Regions from separate parts of the Alkalihalobacillus sp. MEB130 genome, predicted to be linked through region 2. Evidence: predicted binding sites of a transcription regulator. Region 2 holds the regulator's gene; the other holds the start of a gene.
The links. The regulator NrdR, encoded in region 2, represses ribonucleotide reductase genes. The targets are predictions, from matches to a motif close to AACACNATATATNGTGTT.
Positions count from the first base shown of each region.

Region 1 (3,435 bases), on a different contig from region 2:
GCAAGGTTACAAACTGAATATGGAGCTAACGGTTGCTCTCCACATGGATTCGTCGCAACGACTTTTTGACCATATGCTTTTGCATTTGTTTTGTCGTTTGCATTATCGATAAAGAAAATACCTGGTTCTGCACTATATGTTGCACAAATATTAATCAAATTCCATAATTCTTTCGCTTTAATAATACGGTACGTACGTACACCGTATCCTTGTTCTTTCCATTCACGAACATCGCCAACTTCATGCCAGTTCTCATTATATGCTTTCATTTCCGCTTCATCGTAGTTCTCCACGTCAGGGAAACGAAGAGCATATTCTTCATCATTTTCTACAGCTTCCATAAATTCTTTCGTTAAACAAACGGAAATATTGGCACCAGTTAAAAACTCCGCGTTATTTACAGAGTACGTTCCACCAACACGTAATTTTTCTTCCGCATCTTCAATAACTTTCGGATCGAAACCACCGTGACCAGCAATGGTCTTGTAGTTAACAATACCTTGGTACATTGATTCTTCAACCACTGTTAGTGGTGTGAAGGAAAGTTTATCTTTAACAAGCTTTCGAATATGTTCGTCTTCTGTATTTTCTAACAAGAAACGCAAAATGCGTGGATTTTGCATTTTAGAAATGATGAATTCTAAAATATCAGGATGCCAGTCAGAAAGCATGATCATTTGAGCTCCACGTCTAGACCCACCTTGTTCCACAAGATGCGTAAGTTTTGCAATATCATCAAGCCATGAAACCGATCCAGATGACTTACCATTCACTCCACGAGCAAGTGTATTACGCGGGCGTAATGTTGAACCGTTCGTCCCCACACCTCCACCACGACTCATAATTTCCATAACTTGCTTACGATGTTCAGAGATGCCTTCACGTGAATCTTGAACGTAAGGCATAACATAACAGTTAAAGTACGTAACATCTGTCTCCGCTCCAGCACCATACAAAACACGACCTGCTGGAATGAAATTCATGGAAACGAGTTGCTCAAAAAACTGTTCGAAAACTTCTTGACGTTTTTCTTCCGTTGTTTCAACTGAGGCAAGACCAGTTGCATTACGTTTAGCAATTTGCTCATAATAAATTTCTAAAGGCTTTTCAATAGTATCTAGTGAGCGAGTAACAACACCTGAATCTGCCTCTTCTCCTTCAAGTACTCCACGAAACTCTTCATCAATGAGTACCTTCGCTTGATTTTGGTCACGGTTAAGCTCTGTAACGAATCCATATCCGCGTGCTGGGAACTTCGGGTCGTCTTTTACAGTTAAGACAACGAAATCCCCTTCTTTTAATGTTTTCTTTTCTGTATCTTTAAACGTGTAACGGTCTAACATTACGAGTCTTGATACGCCTTTTTGAGTAATATGCATGTCGCTTGTAATTGAGTGAACTTGCGAAAATTGCTCAATATCCTCATTTAGTCTTTCCGTATTCAGGCGCATCACATTTGACATCGTCATTGCCATTCGCGTCTCCTCCTCTTTCACATGGAAATCTATATTTAACTAGTATTTCTAGTTGATCTCTTATAACTGTTGTGCTTGTCCATGTACGATATTCTTGGGTAAGCTTACCACAAGATCATCACTAGATTCAATATATTGTGCTTAAATTTATTTTCCATACACCATATATTGTGTTGGATTATATTTCGATTTCATTTGTCAACTTTGTAATGGCTAAAAAAAAGAAGGATTTACGAGTTTAGTAGAATGTTATCCGCTTTTTTTCGACATTTTGAACGAATTCGTCTCTTGCCAGAATAAAATTGATTTCAATGTCTTATTTCATCATAGTTTCGGCGGCGATACAAAATCTTTGACAAAATTTTTAATCGGTGATAATCATAATTATGTTATTCTTGATGCATACATCGGTAAGAAAATAAATCAACATTTAGATATTGAATAGCTGGAGGAACAAAATATGGAATACATTATACAAAATGAAAAAATCATTCCTAAAACGGAGGCTTCCATCCATTTTGATGACAGAGGATACTATTTTGGTGATGGAATATACGAAGTAGTTAAAGTATATGCAGGCCAGCCTTTTGCTATGGACTTACACCTTAATCGTCTTATTGAAAGCTCAAAGAAATTAGACATCACCCTTCCTTATTCAAAAGAGAAGATTACACAATTCATCACTACATTAATTGAAAAAAACTCCATTCAGGATGGTCTAGTTTATTTTCAAGTCACTCGTGGGGTAGAACCTCGCAACCATTTATATTCAAGAGAATCAACTCCGATTTTCACAGCTTTCACACAACCTGCTCAAACACTCGAAGATTCACAAAAAAACGGGATTGATGTTTGGTTGACAGATGATATTCGCTGGCTACGCTGTGATATAAAGACCATTAACTTATTAGGAAATGTAATGGTCAAACGTGAAGCAGCTGATAACAAATGCCAAGAGGCGATTCTACATCGCAATGGGACAATTACTGAAGGTTCCTCATCCAATCTTTTTCTTATAAAAGATAAGGTGCTGTACACACACCCGGCAACCAACCTTATTTTAAATGGGATTACACGCCAATTAATTATTGATGTTGCTCAAAAACATGATTATTCTGTAGTAGAAGAGCCTTTTCCTGTTGACGTACTAGAACATGCAGATGAAGCATTTATTTCAAGCTCCTCTGTTGAGATTACACCAATTAAGGCCGTTTACGGACAACTATCTACCACTTTTCCAGTAGGTCCTGTAACTAAAGATCTTCAAAAGAAATTTAAGGAATTGCTCCCAAAAGTTAAATAGCAGCAAAAGAGGACTGGTCACTAACAACCAGTCCTCTTTTTTCATATAGTTACTTCCTATAATTCCATTCATCTGTCTCATAGCGATCTCTCGCTATTTGATTCACGATTTCTTCTTCATCTTTTGTTAACGTATATGGCTCTAAATCAATGTTTAATCCTTTTTCAAACCCTCTTTTAAAAGCTGCCTTTGCTTGTTCCATTGTGAGAGGCTCACTTCTAAGTGCATTGATAGCTACCGCTTTGTTTTTAAAATTCTTTTGCATTCGTTCGCGTAAACGTTCACTTGAGTAATTAAATAAATCAAACAGCTTATCCTCATCTATATCTAAGATTATTGATCCATGCTGTAAGATGACTCCTTTTTGTCTCGTTTGAGCGCTCCCTGCCACTTTCCTTCCTTCCACAACAAGCTCATACCAAGAAGGCGCATCAAAACAAACAGCTGAACGAGGATTTTTCAATGCATTTTTTTCTTCATCCGTTCTCGGTATCGAAAAATAAGCATCCAATCCAACATCTTTAAATCCTTCTAAAATCCCTTCCGATATGACACGATACGCTTCGGTCACTGTCTTTGGCATCTCTGGATGTTCCTCTGAAACGATCACACTATACGTTAATTCTTGATCATGCAATACTCCACGCCCACCCGTTG
Region 1 covers NZ_JAOANA010000026.1:1,827-5,261, reverse strand. Annotated here, with positions in the region: gene N0O92_RS20090 (vitamin B12-dependent ribonucleotide reductase) at 1-1,475, opposite strand, end outside; gene dat (D-amino-acid transaminase) at 1,936-2,778, shown strand; gene N0O92_RS20080 (lipoate--protein ligase family protein) at 2,828-3,435, opposite strand, start outside.
Region 1: N0O92_RS20090 (vitamin B12-dependent ribonucleotide reductase) is a predicted target of NrdR. The motif match lies at 1,633-1,650, and genes of this name have one in related genera.

Region 2 (3,435 bases):
TTATCATGAGGAGGAGTTATTCTAATGAAATCAAAAGTAGCGATAAACGGATTTGGACGAATTGGGAGAATGGTGTTTAGAAGAGCGATGCAAGAGAAAAAGGTGGATATTGTTGCGATTAATGCTAGCTATCCGGCTGAAACATTGGCTCATTTAATAAAATATGACAGTATTCATGGAAAATATGATTTAACAGTTGAAGCAAAAGAAAATGCGTTACTTGTAGATGGAAAAGAAATTATGTTGTTGCAATCTCGAGATCCAAGGGAACTTCCGTGGGCAGGGCTCGGAATTGACATCGTAATAGAAGCAACAGGAAAATTTAAAACACAAGAAACAGCTGGTTATCATTTGGAAGCAGGAGCAAAAAAAGTACTAATTACGGCTCCTGGAAAAGATGAAGATATCACAATCGTAGTCGGAGTAAATGAACGCGATTACATGAATGAAGAACATCATATTATTTCTAATGCTTCATGTACAACTAATTGTCTAGCTCCTGTTGCCAAAGTTCTTGATGAGGAATTTGGCATTGAAAGTGGGTTAATGACAACGGTTCATGCTTACACAAATGATCAGAAGAATATTGATAATCCACATAAAGATTTGAGAAGGGCTAGAGCTTGTGGGCAGTCTATTATCCCTACTTCCACAGGTGCAGCCAAGGCAATCGCCAAAGTCCTTCCTCAACTAGAAGGTAAGTTAAATGGGATGGCACTTCGGGTTCCCACTCCAAATGTGTCCCTCGTTGACTTAGTCGTTAATGTAAAAAAAGATGTAACGGCTGAAGAAGTAAATCAAGCGTTACTATCAGCTTCTCAAGGTAAACTAAAAGGAATTTTAGGGTTTACAAATGACCCACTTGTGTCGGTTGATTTTAATGGGGATGATCAATCATCGATTATTGATGGACTTTCTACAATGGTGATGAATGAAAGACAAATAAAAGTATTGGCTTGGTATGACAATGAGTGGGGGTATTCATGTAGAGTGGTTGATCTTATGAACCTTGTTGCAACAAAATTATATGAAACAAACCAAGTACATTCAGCTTCATAATCATAAAGAGATGACTTAGAGGACAGGATCCTTCAAGTCATCTCTTTTGTTTACGTATGTACAAAGGACAGAATAGTGTATTTCATAATGTGACACGATAACAGTAGTTTGTTTAAGTAATCACGTTCTTTATACATTATCTTTAATAAAGGGGATTTTACATATGGACACAATGGGTCGTCACGTTATTGCAGAATTATGGGGGTGTGACGTGGAGAAATTAAATGATATGAGTTTCATTGAACAATTATTTGTGGATGCTGCTTTAAAATCAGGAGCTCAAGTGCGCGAGGTAGCATTTCATAAATTTGCCCCAAGAGGAGTTAGTGGGGTAGTCATTATTTCAGAATCCCATTTAACGATTCATAGTTTTCCTGAACATGGATATGCAAGTATCGATGTGTATACATGTGGAAATCTTGACCCCAATGTGGCTGCTTCTTACATCGCAGAGTCATTGCGTGCAACAGCAAGTGAAGTAGTGGAAGTACCAAGAGGTATGGGACCAATAAAAGTGGGGAAATCACAACGATAAAGTATAAACAAGGTTAACCTTGTTTTATTTTTTACCGATACGTTTTTTTGTAAAGCTAACAGGTTCAAAAGGACACGACAATTCAGCCTCTTTTTTGTCATTTCACTTTCTTTTGCATCTTTATGTTATGATAGTTCTATTGTAAACAGTAAGAGTATCTTGTCAGACCTCTACTTTTTCTATATCATAAAATATAGATACTTTACTTGAACGATTTATGTACGATACGGAAAGTGGAGATGATCAAATGCTATGTCCTGCTTGTCATCACAATGGAACTCGAGTACTTGATTCTAGGCCAAGTCATGAAGGACGTTCTATTCGCCGGAGAAGAGAATGTGAAAAATGCAGTCATCGTTTTACGACGTTTGAAATGGTGGAAGAAATTCCTTTAATTGTTGTAAAGAAAGATGGGACGCGTCAAGAATTCTCACATGAGAAAATTTTACGCGGATTAATTCGTGCTTGTGAGAAGAGACCTGTTTCTTTAGATACACTTGAGATGATCGTGAATGGTGTGGAACGTGAATTAAGAGGCTTTGGTAAAAATGAAGTCCAAAGTCAAGACGTTGGCGAACTTGTTATGGAAAGGTTAGCTGATATTGACGATGTTGCTTATGTTCGGTTTGCTTCTGTTTACCGACAATTTAAGGACATCAATGTCTTTATTAAAGAATTGACAGACTTAATGAATAAGAATGAAGAATAGAGCTTAAGCGTAACTCGCTACAAGCTCTTTTTACGTGAGATAGCCAATTGGGCGATTTTGGGGGTGAAAGGATGAGTTGGCATTGGAAGGAACTACTACCAGTTGATCGATTTTCAGTTCGGACAAGTAACTATATAACAGAGGTGGACAGATTAACGTTAACCTTGTTGTATCAACCACTTACTGGTGCAATAGCTCATAGTTTGTATTTGACACTCCTTTCCCAATTAGAGAAAGATGAGTATTGGAGTAGTGAATGGACTCACCGGCAACTAATGCTTTTGTTAGGTGTTTCCCTTGAAGTCATATATGAAGAAAGAAAGAAGTTAGAAGGAATAGGTTTATTAAAAACGTTTAAGCATAAAGATGAATCCGGCAATGCGACCTATCTGTATGAGTTGCAGCCTCCGATGACACCGAAACAATTTTTTGAGAATGATGTGTTAAGTGTGTATTTATTTAATCGTCTTGGTAAGTCTCATTACCGGCAACTTCGTGATCGCTTTACTCTTAATCAGATTAATCGAGATGACTATATGGAAATGACGCATGCCTTTGATGAAGTATATGTTTCTTTGCACCACTCAGAAATGGTTTCCAATCTAACTTCAGAAACAGGTAACGCTTTACAAGTCGATAAAGACAAACAATTGCTCTCATCTAATGAGCAAAGTGAATTGGTATTTCAAGCGTTTGATTTTGAATTGCTTGAAAAAAGCTTATCTTCCTTTATCGTACCAGATGAAGCTTTAACAGAAGAAGTTAGAAAAACAATTAGTAGACTTGCTTTTGTCTATAAAATAGAACCTTTAGAAATGAGTAGCATTGTTCAACAAGCTCTTCTTCATGATGAAAAGGTAGATTTGCAGCAGTTGAGAAAGAAAGCGCAGGAATGGTATAAGGTGGAACATGGAAATGAACCACCTGGATTAGCGATGCAAAAACAGCCGATAATAAACCAGACAATGGCTGGGGTTGAGCCAAAAACAGAGGAAGAACGAGCTATTAAGTTTTATGAGACGACTGCACCTTTGGAATTGCTTGAGATTCGTTCGGACGGAGCGAAAGTGGCAACAGCAGATGTCAAGATTATTGAATCACTAATACTAGATCATCAATTATTGCCAGGAGT
Region 2 covers NZ_JAOANA010000003.1:133,029-136,463, forward strand. Annotated here, with positions in the region: gene N0O92_RS04230 (glyceraldehyde-3-phosphate dehydrogenase) at 25-1,059, shown strand; gene speD (adenosylmethionine decarboxylase) at 1,223-1,594, shown strand; gene nrdR (transcriptional regulator NrdR) at 1,842-2,303, shown strand; gene N0O92_RS04245 (replication initiation and membrane attachment family protein) at 2,375-3,435, shown strand, end outside.